DNA from 2 places in the Streptomyces sp. NPDC047049 genome. Region 1 is predicted to be linked to the other one. Evidence: predicted binding sites of a transcription regulator. Region 1 holds the regulator's gene; the other holds the start of a gene.
What was found. The regulator HrcA, encoded in region 1, represses chaperone genes, less so after heat shock. The targets are predictions, from matches to a motif close to TTNGCACTCNGNNNNNCNGAGTGCNAA.

Region 1 (7,683 bases):
ACCGCCCCGCCATGACGGACAATGGTTCCCATGCCTTCCGCACTGCCCGATGGTGAGCCGATGCCCGAGGACGGGGCGCTGCCCGGTCATACGCCGGCGGCCGCCGCCGGCCGGCCCCTGGGCTTCTATCTGCATGTGCCGTACTGCGCGACCCGCTGCGGCTACTGCGACTTCAACACCTACACCGCGAGCGAGCTGCGCGGCTCCGGCGGCGCCCTGGCCTCCCGCGACAACTACGCCGACACCGTCGTGGACGAGATCCGGCTGGCCCGCAAGGTGCTGGGCGACGACCCGCGCCCCGTCGAGACGGTCTTCGTCGGCGGCGGCACCCCGACCCTGCTGCCCGCGGCGGATCTCGGCCGGATGCTGGCCGCGATCCGCGAGGAGTTCGGCCTGGCGCCGGGCGCGGAGATCACCACCGAGGCCAACCCGGAGTCCGTCGGCCCCCGCTACCTCGACGGGCTGCTCGCGGGCGGCTTCAACCGCGTCTCCTTCGGCATGCAGAGCGCCCGGCAGCACGTCCTGAAGATCCTCGACCGTACCCACACCCCCGGCCGTCCCGAGGCCTGCGTCGCCGAGGCCCGCGCGGCCGGCTTCGACCACGTCAACCTCGACCTGATCTACGGCACCCCCGGTGAGACCGACGACGACTGGCGCGCCTCCCTGGATGCCGTGATCGGGGCCGGCCCCGACCATGTCTCCGCCTACGCCCTGATCGTCGAGGAGGGCACCCAGCTGGCCCGCCGGATCCGCCGCGGCGAGGTGGCGATGACCGACGACGACGTCCACGCCGACCGCTACCTCATCGCCGACGAACGCCTCGCCGCGGCCGGTTTCCGCTGGTACGAGGTCTCCAACTGGGCCACCACCGACGCCGCCCGCTGCCGCCACAACGAGCTGTACTGGACCGGCGCCGACTGGTGGGGCGCGGGCCCCGGCGCCCACAGCCACGTCGGCGGCGTCCGCTGGTGGAACGTCAAACACCCCGGCGCCTACGCCCAGGCCCTCTCCGAAGGCCGCTCCCCGGGCGTCGGCCGCGAACTCCTCACGGACGAGGACCGCCGGGTCGAACGCATCCTCCTGGAACTGCGGCTGGCGGACGGCTGCCCCCTGGACATCCTGGCCCCGGCGGGGGCGCGGGCGGCGTCCCGCGCCTTGGAGGACGGCCTGCTGGAGGCCGGTCCGTACGGCCGTGGGCGGGCTGTCCTGACACTCCGGGGGCGGCTGCTGGCGGATGCGGTGGTGCGGGATCTGGTGGACTGATCACTCGGCCGGGGGATCCCGTCCCGAGGCCCGGCCCACCCGGCCACGCCGTCCCTAGGCTGCAGGCGGTACCCCTGCACGCAAAGACAGTTGGGCGGTTGGCCACAGTGCATGATCAGCACATCGAGGAGTACTTCGCGGCGTTCGAGCCGCCGGAGGGGCTGCGGGCGGAGCTCCTGCGCCGGGAGATCCTGCTGACCGGCGGGACGGATATCGTCCACAACACGATCGTCAGCGAGGTGACGGGCCAGATTCCGCACGACCGCTGGCACAGGTTCGCGACCCAGCACGTCTCGTTCCCGGGGGAGCTCAGCAAGCCCCAGCCCGACCTCGTGGTGCTGGAGTGCGGAAGGGGCGAGGGTTCCGGATGGCTCGTACCCGCCTCGGACGTGACGCTGTTGGCCGAGGTGGTTTCCCTGCGCAGCGCTGACCGTGACTACGGCTTGAAGCGCTCGGTTTACGCCGCCGGGAGCGTCCCCGGGTATCTGATCATCGACCCGTACGACGCCCGCTGCGTACTGCTGACGGAACCGGGCGGCGCGGGAGAGGACGCCGACTACGAGGTGCAGCGCACCGTCCCGTTCGGTGTTGCGCTCCGCGTCGACACCCTCGGCATCACGCTGGACACCTCCCGGTTCGGCACTCTTCCTGCCGTCACCCGCCACCGCCGGCCGTGACGAAGTCGATCAGCTCCTCCACCCGCCCCAGCAGCGCCGGCTCCAGGTCCTTGTAGGAGCGCACGCAGGACAGGATGCGCTGCCAGGCGGCGCCCGTGTTCTCCGGCCAGCCCAGCGCCCGGCACACCCCGGTCTTCCAGTCCTGCCCGTGCGGAACGGACGGCCAGGCCGCGATCCCGACCGAGGACGGCTTCACCGCCTCCCAGATGTCGATGTAGGGGTGGCCCACCACCAGCGCATGGTCCCCGGTCACCCCGGCCGCGATGCGCGACTCCTTCGAGCCGGGTACGAGATGGTCGACGAGGACGCCGAGGCGGGCGTCCGGGCCGGGGGCGAAGCCGCGGACGATCGCCGGCAGGTCGTCGATGCCCTCCAGGTACTCCACGACCACGCCCTCGATGCGCAGGTCGTCGCCCCACACCCGCTCCACCAGCTCGGCGTCGTGCCGGCCCTCCACATAGATGCGCCCGGCGCGGGCGACCCGTGCGCGGGCGCCGGGCACGGCGAGTGATCCCGATGCCGTACGCGCCGGCGCGGCGGGCGCCGGCCGGTCCTGGGGGCGTACGAGCGTGACCACCCGCCCCTCCAGGAGGAAGCCGCGCGGCTCCATGGGGAAGACCCGGTGCTTGCCGAAGCGGTCCTCCAGGGTGACCGTCGGGCCCTGCGCCGTCTTCTCGCAGCGGATCACGGCGCCGCAGAAGCCCGAGGTGACCTCCTCGACGACCAGATCGGGCTCGGCCGGCACCTCGGGCGCGGGCCGCTGCTTCTTCCACGGTGGGGTGAGGTCCGGGCTGTAGTGCCTGTTCTGCATCGTGTGGGGCCTGTTCCGTCGGGAGGGGGCGGGCAGGGGGTCAGGAGCGGGGTCAGGAAGGCGCCACGCCGAAGCGGGCCGCCAGGGCGTCGCGTTGGGCGCGGACGAAGCGGGCGTCCACCACGGCGCCATGGCCGGGAACGTACCGCGCCTCCTCGCCGCCGAGGGCCAGCAGCCGGTCCAGCGCGCCGGGCCACTGCCGCGGCAGGGCGTCGGGGCCCGCCTGGGGTTCGCCGGACTCCTCGACCAGGTCACCGCAGAAGACGATCTCCGGCTCGCCGCCCCGGCCCGGTACCAGGACCGCCAGATCGTGGGCGGTGTGCCCGGGGCCGACATTGGCGAGCAGCACCTGCCGGTCGCCCAGCTCGACGGTCAGCTGGCCGTGCACCTGGTGGTGCGGGGCGACGAGCAGATCGGCGGCCTCCGCGGCGGCGTCCCGCGCGACGCCGTGCCGGATCGCGTCGTGCCGCAGCTCGTCCTTGCCGCGGCGCAGCAGCTCGCCCAGTCCGGCCGCCCCGAACACCGCGACGCCCGCGAAGGCGGCCGTGCCCAGCACATGATCGAAGTGGGGGTGGGTGAGCGCGATATGCGTCACGTCCCGGCCCAGCACCCCGCGGATCGTCCGGCGCAGATCCGCGCCGTCGCGCAGGGTCGCGCCGGTGTCGACGATCATCACCCCGGTGCTCCCCGCGATCACCCCGATCGTCTCGTCCCAGCCCGGCATCCGGCGCCTGGCGACACCGTCACCGAGCCGTTCCCAGCCGGCCTCTTCCCAAGCAGTACGCATACCGAGACGCTAGCGCCATCGCGATAGCGTTGCCCGACAGATCGGCCGATCACGGTCATCGGACGGGTACTCCGCGCGCCCGCCCTTGCCGCGCCCGTGCTACCCGGCCGTACACTGGCTCAAGGTCTGGCACTCGGCCCGTGTGAGTGCCAGGAGAAACGAAGCGGCGGACGGCCGGACTGGAGGTGCGCGGGATGCTCAGTGAACGCAGGCTGGAGGTGCTGCGCGCCATCGTCCAGGACTACGTCGGGACGGAGGAGCCGGTCGGCTCCAAGGCGCTCACCGAACGCCACCGGCTCGGGGTCTCCCCGGCCACCGTCCGCAACGACATGGCGGTCCTGGAGGACGAGGGGTTCATCGCCCAGCCGCACACCAGCGCCGGGCGGATCCCGACCGACAAGGGCTACCGCCTGTTCGTCGACAAGCTGGCCGGCGTCAAGCCGCTGTCCAGCCCGGAGCGGCGGGCCATCCAGAACTTCCTGGACGGCGCCGTCGACCTCGACGACGTGGTGGGCCGCACGGTCCGGCTGCTGGCGCAGCTGACCCGGCAGGTCGCCGTCGTGCAGTACCCGTCCCTGACCCGGTCCACGGTCCGGCACGTCGAGCTGCTGGCCCTGGCCCCGGCCCGGCTGATGCTCGTACTGATCACGGACACCGGCCGGGTCGAGCAGCGGCTCATCGACTGCCAGGCACCGTTCGGCGAAACCTCCCTGGCGGATCTGCGGGCCCGGCTCAACAGCCGGGTCGTCGGCCGCCGGTTCGCGGATGTGCCGCAGTTGGTGCAGGATCTTCCGGAGTCCTTCGAGCAGGACGACCGCGGCACGGTCTCGACAGTGCTGTCGGTGTTGCTGGAAACTCTGGTGGAAGAGACCGAAGAGCGCCTGATGATCGGCGGCACCGCCAATCTCACGCGCTTCGGACACGATTTCCCCCTGACCATCCGGCCGGTGCTGGAAGCCCTTGAGGAGCATGTGGTGATGCTCAAGCTGCTCGGGGAGGCCAAGGACTCGGGCATGACCGTACGCATCGGGCATGAGAATGCCCATGAAGGCCTGGCGTCCACATCGGTCGTCACGGTCGGCTACGGTTCGGGCGACGAGGCAGTCGCCAAACTCGGCGTGGTCGGACCGACCCGCATGGACTACCCCGGAACGATGGGAGCGGTACGCGCAGTGGCACGTTACGTCGGACAAATCCTCGCGGAGTCGTAAGTGGCCACGGATTACTACTCGGTCCTCGGCATCGGCCGCGACGCCTCGCAGGACCAGATCAAGAAGGCCTTCCGCCGGCTGGCGCGCGAGCTGCACCCGGACGTGAACCCGGATCCGAAGACCCAGGAGCGGTTCAAGGAGATCAACGCCGCTTACGAGGTGCTGTCGGACCCGCAGAAGAAGCAGGTCTACGACCTCGGCGGGGACCCCCTCTCGCAGGCCGGCGGCGGCCAGGGCGCGGGCGGCTTCGGTGCGGGCTTCGGCAACTTCTCCGACATCATGGACGCCTTCTTCGGCACCGCGTCGCAGCGCGGACCGCGCTCGCGCACCCGCCGTGGCCAGGACGCCATGATCCGGCTCGACATCGAGCTGAACGAAGCCGCCTTCGGCACCACCAAGGACATCCAGGTCGACACCGCCGTCGTCTGTACGACCTGCAGCGGTGAGGGCGCGGCCCCCGGCACCTCGGCGCAGACCTGCGACATGTGCCGCGGCCGCGGTGAGGTCTCCCAGGTCACCCGGTCCTTCCTCGGCCAGGTCATGACGTCCAGGCCGTGCCCGCAGTGCCAGGGCTTCGGCACGGTCGTGCCGACGCCGTGCCACGAGTGCGCCGGCGACGGCCGGATCCGCTCGCGCCGCACGCTCACCGTCAAGATCCCGGCCGGTGTCGACAACGGCACCCGCATCCAGCTCGCGGGCGAGGGCGAGGTCGGCCCCGGCGGCGGCCCCGCCGGTGATCTCTACGTGGAGATCCACGAGGTCGCGCACTCGGTCTTCCAGCGGCGCGGCGACGATCTGCACTGCACGGTCACCATTCCCATGACGGCGGCGGCGCTGGGCACGAAGTGCCCGCTGGAGACGCTGGACGGCGTGGAGGAGATCGATGTCCGGCCCGGTACCCAGTCCGGCCAGTCGATTCCGCTGCACCAGCGCGGCGTGACCCATCTGCGCGGCGGCGGCCGGGGCGACCTCATCGTCCACGTCGAGGTGCAGACACCGTCCAAGCTCGACCCCGACCAGGAAGATCTGCTGCGGCGGCTGGCCAAGCTCCGCGGGGAGGAGCGGCCCACGGGGCAGTTCCAGCCCGGACAGCAGGGTCTCTTCTCGCGTCTGAAGGATGCGTTCAACGGGCGATAGCCCCAGGTGAGCCCGGGGGCCGCAGCCGTTCCACCCGGCGGCGCGGCGGCCTCGGCCCCGGTTCGGAACGGTGCGGTGGGCGTGACACGATGTGCTCATGCCCACCGCACTGACCGATCTCTGCCGCCATCCGATCGTGCAGGCCCCGATGGCGGGAGGCGGCTCCGGACCGGAGCTGGCCGCCGCCGTCTGCGGCGCCGGCGGCCTCGGCTTCCTCGCCGCCGGCTACAAAACCGCCGACGGCATGTACCAGGAGATCAAACAGCTGCGGTCGCTGACCGACCGGCCCTTCGGCGTCAACCTCTTCATGCCGCAGCCCTCGCTGGCCGACGGCTCCGTCGTCGAGGTCTACCGCGAACAACTCGCGGGCGAGGCCGCCTGGTACGAGACCGAGCTCGGTGACACCGACGGCCCCATCGACGACGGCTACGAGGCCAAGCTCGCGACCCTGCGGGACGATCCGGTGCCGGTGGTGTCCTTCACCTTCGGCTGCCCCTCGCGCGCCGTCCTCGACTCCTTCGCCGCGGTCGGCACGTACACGGTCGTCACGGTCACCACCGCCGCCGAGGCGCAGGCCGCCCAGTGGTCGGGCGCCGACGCGGTGTGCGTGCAGGGCGTGGAGGCCGGCGGCCACCAGGGCACCCACCGGGACGATCCGCATGCGGACGGGACCGGCTCGGGGCTGGGGCTGCTGGCGCTGCTCGGCCAGGTCCGTGAGGCCGTGCAGATCCCGGTGATCGCCGCGGGCGGGCTGATGCGCGGGGCGCAGATCGCGTCGGTGCTGGCCGCCGGGGCGAGCATGGCGCAGCTGGGCACCGCTTTCCTCGCCACCCCCGAATCGGGCGCCAACCCGCTGCACAAGCAGGCGCTGACCAACCCGCTGTTCACGCATACCGAGCTGACCCGGGCGTTCTCCGGGCGGCCCGCCCGCGGACTGGTCAACCGCTTCCTGCGCGAGCACGGCCCGTATGCCCCGGCCGCCTACCCCGCCGTCCACTACCTCACTTCCACGGTGCGCAAGGCCGCGGCCAAGGCGGGCGACGCGCAGGGCATGAGCCTGTGGGCCGGCCAGGGGCACCGGCTGGCGCGGGAGCTGCCCGCCGGGCGGCTCGTGGACGTACTGGCGGTCGAACTGGACGCGGCGCGCGCCGCGTTGAGCCGCCCACGCGCCGGCGGCGCCGCATGACCGCTCCGGTGTTCCTCGTCGATTCGCTCGCGGACGTACGGGCCGGCGGCACGCTGACCCTGGACGGCCCCGAGGGCCGGCACGCGGTGTCGGTGCGCCGGCTGCGGGCCGGCGAGGAGGTCGTCCTGACGGACGGCCACGGCACCGGCGCGCACGGCACGGTCGCCGCCGTCGAGGGCAAGGACCGGCTCACCGTCGCGGTCGCCGAACTGCGCACCGAGGCGTCGCCGGACCCCACCATCACCGTCGTCCAGGCGCTCCCCAAGGGCGACCGCGGCGAGCTGGCCGTCGAGACGATGACCGAGACCGGTGTGGACGCCATCGTGCCCTGGGCGGCGGCGCGTTGCGTCACCCAGTGGAAGGGTGAGCGGGCCGCCAAGTCACTGGGCAAATGGCGTGCCACGGCCCGTGAGGCGGGCAAGCAGTCGCGCCGGCTGACCTTCCCCGAGGTCGCGGACCCGCTGACCACCAAGCAGGTGGCCACCCTGCTCGCCGACGCCGACTTCGCCGCCGTCCTCCACGAGGAGGGCAGCTCCCCGCTCGCCACCGCAGAACTCCCCGCCGAGGGCCGGATCGTGCTCGTCGTCGGGCCGGAAGGCGGGGTCTCCCCG
Region 2 (7,683 bases), on a different contig from region 1:
CCAGGGCGCCGCGCGGGATCTGGCGGGCAGCGGCGTCCGGCTGATGGCGCTGTGCCCGGGGTTCGTACGGACCGAGTTCCACCAGCGGGCCGGGATGGGCACCGACAACATCCCCGGGTGGATGTGGCTGGACGCGGACAAGCTGGTCGATGCCGCGATGAAGGACCTGACGCGGGGCAAGTCCCTTTCCATTCCGGACCCGCGGTACAAGGCGCTCATGGGCGCGGTGAAGCTGGCGCCCCGTGGCGTGCTGGGCGGCCTGACGTCCCGTACCGGCCGGAAGTACGGGCCCCGCTGACGCGGTGTGACGTCCCGCGGGCCGGGGCCGGCCCCTCAGCTCCCGGGCGCCGGCCCCGCCCGCCCGTCACCTCCCGCGGGCGAAAGGGGCAGGGCCAGGTGGGCGCGGGTGCCGTCGTGCCAGGTGACCTGGATGCCGTGGCCCGTGAGGTGAGTGGTCGCCAGGGTGTGTACGGGGGCGGGGTCCGGGTCCCCCGTCAGGGATGCCAGGGCTGCGAAGAGGGTGCCCCCGGGGCCTGAGGTGGTGCTGCCCTCCAGGACGGCGGTGCGGGTGCCGGGGCCGATGAGGGTGCTCCCCGTCGGGGTGCGGCGGGGCGGGGTGTCGTAGCCGTGGACGGGGTGGAGTTGCGCGGTGGGGCCGTCGGGCGTGGTGGCCCAGCCCGTCTGGCGTACGCGGGTGCCGGGGGCGGCGCCGGTGACCAGGTGGACGCGGAGTTCGGCGCGGCCGTGGACCAGGGTGGCGGACAGGATCCGGATGCCCGGGAGGTCAGTGCCGTCGGCGTGGCGGGGTGTGTGGGTGGAGGAGGCCCGGCCGGGGCCGGTGGTGTGCGGGGTGGCGGGGCCGCGGGTGGTGAGGCGGCCGTCGAGGAGCAGGCCGAAGTGGTTGTCGGGCAGGGGCTGTTCGGCGGGCAGGGGTTGTTCCCCGAGCTGGGGCGGGCCGTCGGGAAGGGGCCGGTCCTCAGTCGGGAGCCGGCCGCCGGCGGTCGGGCCGGTGCGGGTGGAGTACGCGAAGCGGGCGTAGTAGGGGTCGGGGGCGGCGAGGGTGGAGTTGCTGCCGTGGTTGTGGAGGCGGACCAGGCCGTCGGAGGCCGTGGACTGCAGGAGCAGGCCGGTGGGGCCGAGGGGCCGGGCGGCGTCCGCGGTTTCGGCGGGGAGAGGGGCCTCGGGGCCGGTCCAGGCGGGGTGGCCGGCGGGGAGCAGGAGGCCGAGGAATCCCTTGGCCGCCCAGTAGGGGGAGGCCGGGCCCGAGTAGTGCTGGAGCATCGGCACGTAGGGGCCGTACCAGCCGAGCGGTAGCAGGCCGTCCTGGGCGACGGCTCCCCGGTCGAGGAAGTGGCGCAGGGTCCCGGAGGCGAGGCGTCGGGTGGCGCCGGGGGTGAGCGGGGTGTGGCCGGTGAGGGCGCCCAGCCACGGGGCGGCGGTGGCGGCGAAGCGGTAGGTGAGGGAGCGGCCGAACGGCAGGGGCGCGCCGTTGGCGTCGAAGAGGCGGGTGTAGTCGTCCAGTTGGGCGTGCAGGCGGGGTCCGTAGGTGGCCAGGAGCGTCCGGTCGCCGCCGAGGTGGGCGTGCAGGACCGGGTAGAAGTGCATCGCCCAGGCGTTGTAGTGGTCGAATGCGCGGTTGTCGCCGTCCGTGTACCAGCCGTCGCCGCGGTACCAGTCCTCGATACGGGTCAGCGCGCGGTCGATGGCGGCCTGCGCGCGAACGGTCTCGACGCCTGCCGCACGCAGGAAACCGCCGACGGTGAGGCCGAAGAGCCACCAGTTGTTGTCCACGGGGGACGGGCCGAGGGCGGGCAGCAGCCAGTCGGCGACGCGGGCGCGGACGCTGTCGTCGAGGGTGTCCCACAGCCAGGGGCGGGTCAGCCGCAGGCCGAGGGCGAGCGAGGCGGCTTCGACGCGGGCCTGCCGGACGGTGCCGATACGGTGCCAGGAGTCGGGCTCCGCGGACGTCAACTCCCGTGCGTCGGTGGGGCATCGGGTTCCCGCCGCCAGGCCCTCGGCGTAGCGGGAGAGGTGGCCGTGCGGGTCATGGCCGTTGCTGCCGGCGACGCGGAGGGCGGCGAGCAGGAACGTGCGGGCGAAGCCTTCGAGGCCGTCCGAGCGGGGTCCTGAGGAGCTGGGGCGGGGGCCCGGCAGGGTGATCAGGCCGTGGCGTGGGGAGGCGTACGGGGCGGTGGCGTGCAGCAGCCCGTCGGCCACCGCCTCCCAGTGGGCGCGGGTCCAGCCGGTGTACGCGCTGCGGCGGCGGTCCTCGGGCGGGAGCGGGAAGGGGTGGGGGTGGCGGCGCTGGCGGGGGTGCTCGGGCATGGCGTCCCCTGGGGCGGTCGGATGACGGCCGGCCGGGACGGCGGATGACGGCCGGCCGCCGGGAATCCTTCAGGTGTGGCTGACCACCCGTCAAGGGCACGCCGCACGTCCGGGAGACCACACCGCACGCCAAGACGGACGCCGCACATCCAGGCAACAGGACCACGAAGGAGGAGAACGCATGACCCCACCGGCACAGCACCACGGCGGTCAGGCCGAAAGGACGAGGCGCACGCCCGGCGCGGCGCACCGTCCCGCGGTGCTCCTGTCGATGGGCCCCGGCATCGCCGGACGGCTCCTCGACGCCCGCCACCACACCCGTCTCACGGCCCTCGCCCGTACCGACCCCCACCTCGTCGCCCACGAGCTGGCCGACCCCAGCCCCGCGGTCGCCGCCGCCCTCGCCGACGCCGAGGTGCTGCTCACCTGCTGGGGCGCCCCGCGGCTCACCGGCCGGGTGCTGGACGCGGCCCCGCGGCTGCGCGCCGTCGTGCACGCCGCCGGCTCGGTCAAACACCACCTCACCGACGCCTGCTGGCAGCGCGGTATCGCCGTCGCCTCGGCCGCCGCCGCCAACGCCCTCCCGGTCGCGGAATACACCCTCGCCGCGATCCTCTTCGCGGGCAAAGGCGTGCTGCACGCCGCCCACCGCTACCGCGGCCTGCGCACCGCCCACGACTGGCACCGGGAACTCGGCGCCGCCGGCAACTACCGCCGCACCGTCGGCGTCATCGGCGCCTCCCGTGTCGGCCGCCGCGTCATCGAGCTGCTGCGCCCGTTCGATCTGCACGTCCTGCTGTACGACCCCTACGTGACCGACGCCGACGCCAGCCGGCTCGGCGCACGGCCGGTCCCCCTCGACGCCCTCTGCGCCGGCAGCGACCTCGTCACCGTGCACGCCCCCCAGCTGCCCGCCACCCGCCATCTGCTCGGCGCCCGCGAACTGGCGCTGCTGCCCGACGGCGCGACGTTGATCAATACGGCCCGCGGCTCGCTGGTCGACGGGGCGGCCCTGCTCCCCGAGCTGGTCTCCGGCCGCCTGCACGCCGTCCTCGACGTCACCGAGCCCGACCTCCCGTCCGCCGGCTCTCCGTTGTACGAGCTGCCGAACGTCCTGCTCACCCCGCACGTGGCGGGGTCACTGGGCACCGAACTCCACCGACTGGCCGATCACGCCCTGGACGAGCTCGAACGCTATGCCCAGGGGCGGCCGTTCACCGACCCCGTACGGCCGGAGCACCTGCCCCACTCGGCCTGACGCCCCCGGACCGAAGCGTCCCCGACGGCCGGAAGGAGGGCTGCCCGGCCCCGGATGCCCCTCCCCCACGAATCCCCTCACGAACGCACGGCCCACCGCCCACCGCCCACAAACGGAAGACCCGGCCCCGCACATGGCAGGGACCGGGTCTCATACATCAGGCAGCGGACTGCCCGGCGCTATGCGTCAGTGCGCGTGCCCGTGGCCGTGACCGGCCTCGGCCGGCTCGTCCTCCGCAGGCTTCTCGACGACCAGGGTCTCGGTCGTCAGCAGCAGCGAGGCGATCGACGCGGCGTTCTCCAGGGCGGAACGGGTGACCTTCACCGGGTCGATGACGCCGGCCTTGACCAGGTCGCCGTACTCGCCGGTGGCGGCGTTGAAGCCGTTGCCCTTGTCCTGCTCGGCGACCTTCGCGGTGATGACGTAGCCCTCGAGGCCGGCGTTCTCCGCGATCCAGCGCAGCGGCTCGACGGCGGCGCGGCGGACGACGGCGACACCGGTGGCCTCGTCGCCCTCCTTGCCGAGGGAGCCCTCCAGCACCTTGGCGGCGTGGACCAGAGCGGAGCCACCACCGGAGACGATGCCCTCCTCGACCGCGGCGCGGGTCGCGGAGATGGCGTCCTCCAGACGGTGCTTCTTCTCCTTGAGCTCGACCTCGGTGGCCGCACCCACGCGGATGACGCACACGCCACCGGCGAGCTTGGCCAGGCGCTCCTGGAGCTTCTCGCGGTCCCAGTCGGAGTCGGTGGACTCGATCTCGGCCTTGATCTGCGCGACGCGACCGGTGACGTCCTCGGCCTTGCCGCCACCGTCGACGATGGTGGTGTCGTCCTTGGTGACGGTCACCCGGCGGGCGGTGCCGAGCACGTCCAGACCGGCCTGGTCGAGCTTGAGGCCGACCTCCTCGGCGATGACGGTCGCACCGGTGAGGGTGGCGATGTCGCCGAGCATGGCCTTGCGGCGGTCACCGAAGCCGGGGGCCTTGACGGCCACGGCGTTGAAGGTGCCACGGATCTTGTTGACGACCAGGGTCGACAGGGCCTCGCCCTCGACGTCCTCGGCGATGATCAGCAGCGGCTTGGAGGCACCGGCCTGGATGACCTTCTCCAGCAGCGGCAGCAGGTCCTGGATCGAGGAGATCTTGCCCTGGTGGATCAGGATGTACGGGTCCTCGAGGACGGCCTCCATCCGCTCCTGGTCGGTGACCATGTACGGCGAGAGGTAGCCCTTGTCGAAGGCCATGCCCTCGGTGAAGTCCAGCTCCAGACCGAAGGTGTTGGACTCCTCGACGGTGATGACACCGTCCTTGCCGACCTTGTCCATCGCCTCGGCGATGAGCTCACCGACCTGCTTGTCCTGCGCGGACAGACCGGCCACGGCGGCGATGTCGGTCTTGTCGTCGATCGGACGGGCGGTCGCCAGGAGCTCGTCGGAGACGGCCTTGACGGCGGCGTCGATGCCCTTCTTCAGGGCGGCCGGGGAGGCGCCGGCGGCGACGTTGCGCAGACCCTCGCGGACCAGCGCCTGGGCCAGCACGGTGGCGGTGGTGGTGCCGTCACCCGCGATGTCGTTGGTCTTGGTCGCCACCTCCTTGACGAGCTGGGCACCCAGGTTCTCGTACGGGTCGTCGACCTCGACCTCACGCGCGATGGTGACACCGTCGTTGGTGATCGTCGGCGCGCCGAACTTCTTGTCGATGACGACGTTGCGGCCCTTGGGGCCGATGGTCACCTTGACCGTGTCGGCAAGCTTGTTGACGCCGCGCTCAAGGGCGCGACGGGCGTCCTCGTCGAACTTCAGGATCTTCGCCATGGGTTGCTTCAAGTCCTCTCATTGCGATCCTCGGCCACGACGTGGGGACCGCTGTCGCTCAAACGAACTGCGCCCCTGCCCCGGGTTGTTTAGACGCGGGAACCAGGGGCGCAGATCACGGCAAAACTGGGTGACTTACTTCTCGACGATCGCGAGCACGTCGCGAGCCGAGAGAACGAGGTAGTCCTCGTTGTTGTACTTCACCTCGGTGCCGCCGTACTTGCTGTAGAGCACGACGTCGCCGACGTTGACGTCGAGCTCGACGCGCTTGCCGTCCTCGACACGGCCCGGGCCCACGGCCAGGACGACGCCCTCCTGGGGCTTCTCCTTGGCGGTGTCCGGAATGACCAGGCCCGAGGCCGTGGTCTGCTCGGCGTCGAGCGGCTGGACCACAATGCGGTCCTCAAGCGGCTTGATGGCAACCTTGGAGCTGGTGGTCGTCACGATCCGACCTCCCCCTTCGGAGATCTCACGGGGTTAACTGTCTGAGGTGGCGACCAGGTCGATCCGTCGTCGCGGGTGCCGGACCTGCCCGTCGCTGTGTGTCTGGCACTCCCCACTGGAGAGTGCCAACGCCGAGACTATGACGCGGTTAGCACTCGGTCAAGCGGAGTGCCAGCGCGGCGGGGTGCGCTTGCCTCCGCCCGGTTGACCGGCGGCCCCGAGCCGTGGCCGACGACGGGCCGCACCCCGGCCGGCCAGGCCTTCCGCGGCGGATCGGGGCGGGACCAGGACGGAACGCGGGCCGGATCAGCACGGGACGGGGACTGATGCAGAACGGGCCCGGGACGGACAGAAGCCGGACGACGGCCATGTTCCTATCAAATCGGACACACCTTCTCCTTCCCTCGCAACCACGCCGTCGGCTGCCTCGTCTACCTCCCCGACTGCCTGCCGACGAACCGGGCACATCCCGGCCGGCCCGCGGCCTCGACGATTCAGTGGCGGAGGAAACCCGTGCGTGGACAGACCAGCGTTCCCCGGGCGGCCCGGCGGCGGGAGAGCGACGCCGAACGCACCATGACGTTCGCCGCGCTGGCCCAGGCACCGGACCGCCGGCGGACCGAGGCATGGCTGCTCGCCCTCGCCGTGCTGATCGCGGACTTCGGGTACGCCTGCACCGGCCTGTCGATGACCGGCCGGCTGCCCGGCGGGCTGGCCGGCTTCGCCGTCAGCATGTTCTTCGTGGCGCTGGTCCCGCACCTGGTCCTGCGCCGCTACGCGCCCCGCGCCGATCCGCTGATCCTGCCGCTGGCGACGCTGCTGACCGGACTCGGCCTGGTGCTGCTGCACCGCCTGGACCTCACCTACGCGCAGACGCCCCGGCTCAAGATCGCCGAGGCGGCGAGCGGGCAGCTGGTGTGGACGGTGATCGGGGTGGCGGTCTGTATCGCGATCCTGCTGGTGCTGCGCGATCACCGCGTTCTGCAGCGCTACATCTATCTGACGATGGTGGTCGCACTGGTGCTGCTGATGGCCCCGGCCTTCTTCGGCGCCGACATGTACGGCGCCAAGCGCTGGATCCTGCTCGGGCCGCTGTCGCTGCAGCCCGGCGAATTCGTGAAGATCATGATCTCGGTGTTCTTCGCGGGCTACCTCACCGTCAACCGCGATGCCCTGGCACTGGCCGGACGCCGCGTCCTGGGCGTCCAACTGCCCCCGGGGCGGCAGCTCGCACCGATCTTCACCATCTGGGTGATCAGCCTGCTGGTGCTGGTCTTCGAACGGGACCTGGGCACCTCGCTGATCTTCTTCGGTGTCTTCGTGATCATGCTGTACATGGCCACGAACCGCACCAGCTGGGTGGTCTGCGGCCTGCTGATGGCCGTCGTCGGCGCGGCCGTCGTCGGCTCTCTGGAACCCCACGTCCACGGCCGGGTCACCGCCTGGCTCGACCCGATGCGGGCCTTCACCAAGGAAGGCATCGCGGAGGGCATGTCCAACCAGCTCGGCCAGGCCCTGTTCAGCTTCGGCAGCGGCGGCATCTCCGGCAGCGGACTCGGCCAGGGCCACCCCGAGCTGATCGGCTTCGCCGGCAACAGCGACTTCATCCTCACCACCGTCGGCGAGGAGATGGGGCTGGCCGGGGTGATGGTCGTGATCATGCTGTACGTCCTGCTGGCCCAGCGCGGCCTGCGGGTCGGGCTGACCGCCCGCGACCCATTCGGCAAGCTGCTCGCGGTCGGTCTCTCCGGCGCCCTGCTCCTCCAGGTATTCGTCGTCGCCGGCGGCGTCACCGGCCTGATCCCCTTGACCGGCAAGGCCCTCCCCTTCCTCGCCAAGGGAGG

Region 2: groES (co-chaperone GroES) is a predicted target of HrcA. The motif match lies at 5,988-6,014, and genes of this name have one in related genera.

Annotation. Positions count from the first base shown of each region.
Region 1 is NZ_JBEYVM010000002.1:511,293-518,975, forward strand. Features, by position in the region: gene hemW (radical SAM family heme chaperone HemW) at 31-1,263, shown strand; gene ABZ851_RS06290 (Uma2 family endonuclease) at 1,371-1,940, shown strand; gene ABZ851_RS06295 (DUF3097 domain-containing protein) at 1,918-2,751, opposite strand; gene ABZ851_RS06300 (MBL fold metallo-hydrolase) at 2,804-3,538, opposite strand; gene hrcA (heat-inducible transcriptional repressor HrcA) at 3,733-4,749, shown strand; gene dnaJ (molecular chaperone DnaJ) at 4,750-5,886, shown strand; gene ABZ851_RS06315 (nitronate monooxygenase) at 5,984-7,072, shown strand; gene ABZ851_RS06320 (16S rRNA (uracil(1498)-N(3))-methyltransferase) at 7,069-7,683, shown strand, end outside.
Region 2 is NZ_JBEYVM010000015.1:176,961-184,643, forward strand. Features, by position in the region: gene ABZ851_RS27580 (SDR family NAD(P)-dependent oxidoreductase) at 1-298, shown strand, start outside; gene ABZ851_RS27585 (DUF2264 domain-containing protein) at 334-2,325, opposite strand; gene ABZ851_RS27590 (hydroxyacid dehydrogenase) at 2,597-3,583, shown strand; gene groL (chaperonin GroEL) at 3,770-5,395, opposite strand; gene groES (co-chaperone GroES) at 5,531-5,839, opposite strand; gene ABZ851_RS27605 (FtsW/RodA/SpoVE family cell cycle protein) at 6,416-7,683, shown strand, end outside.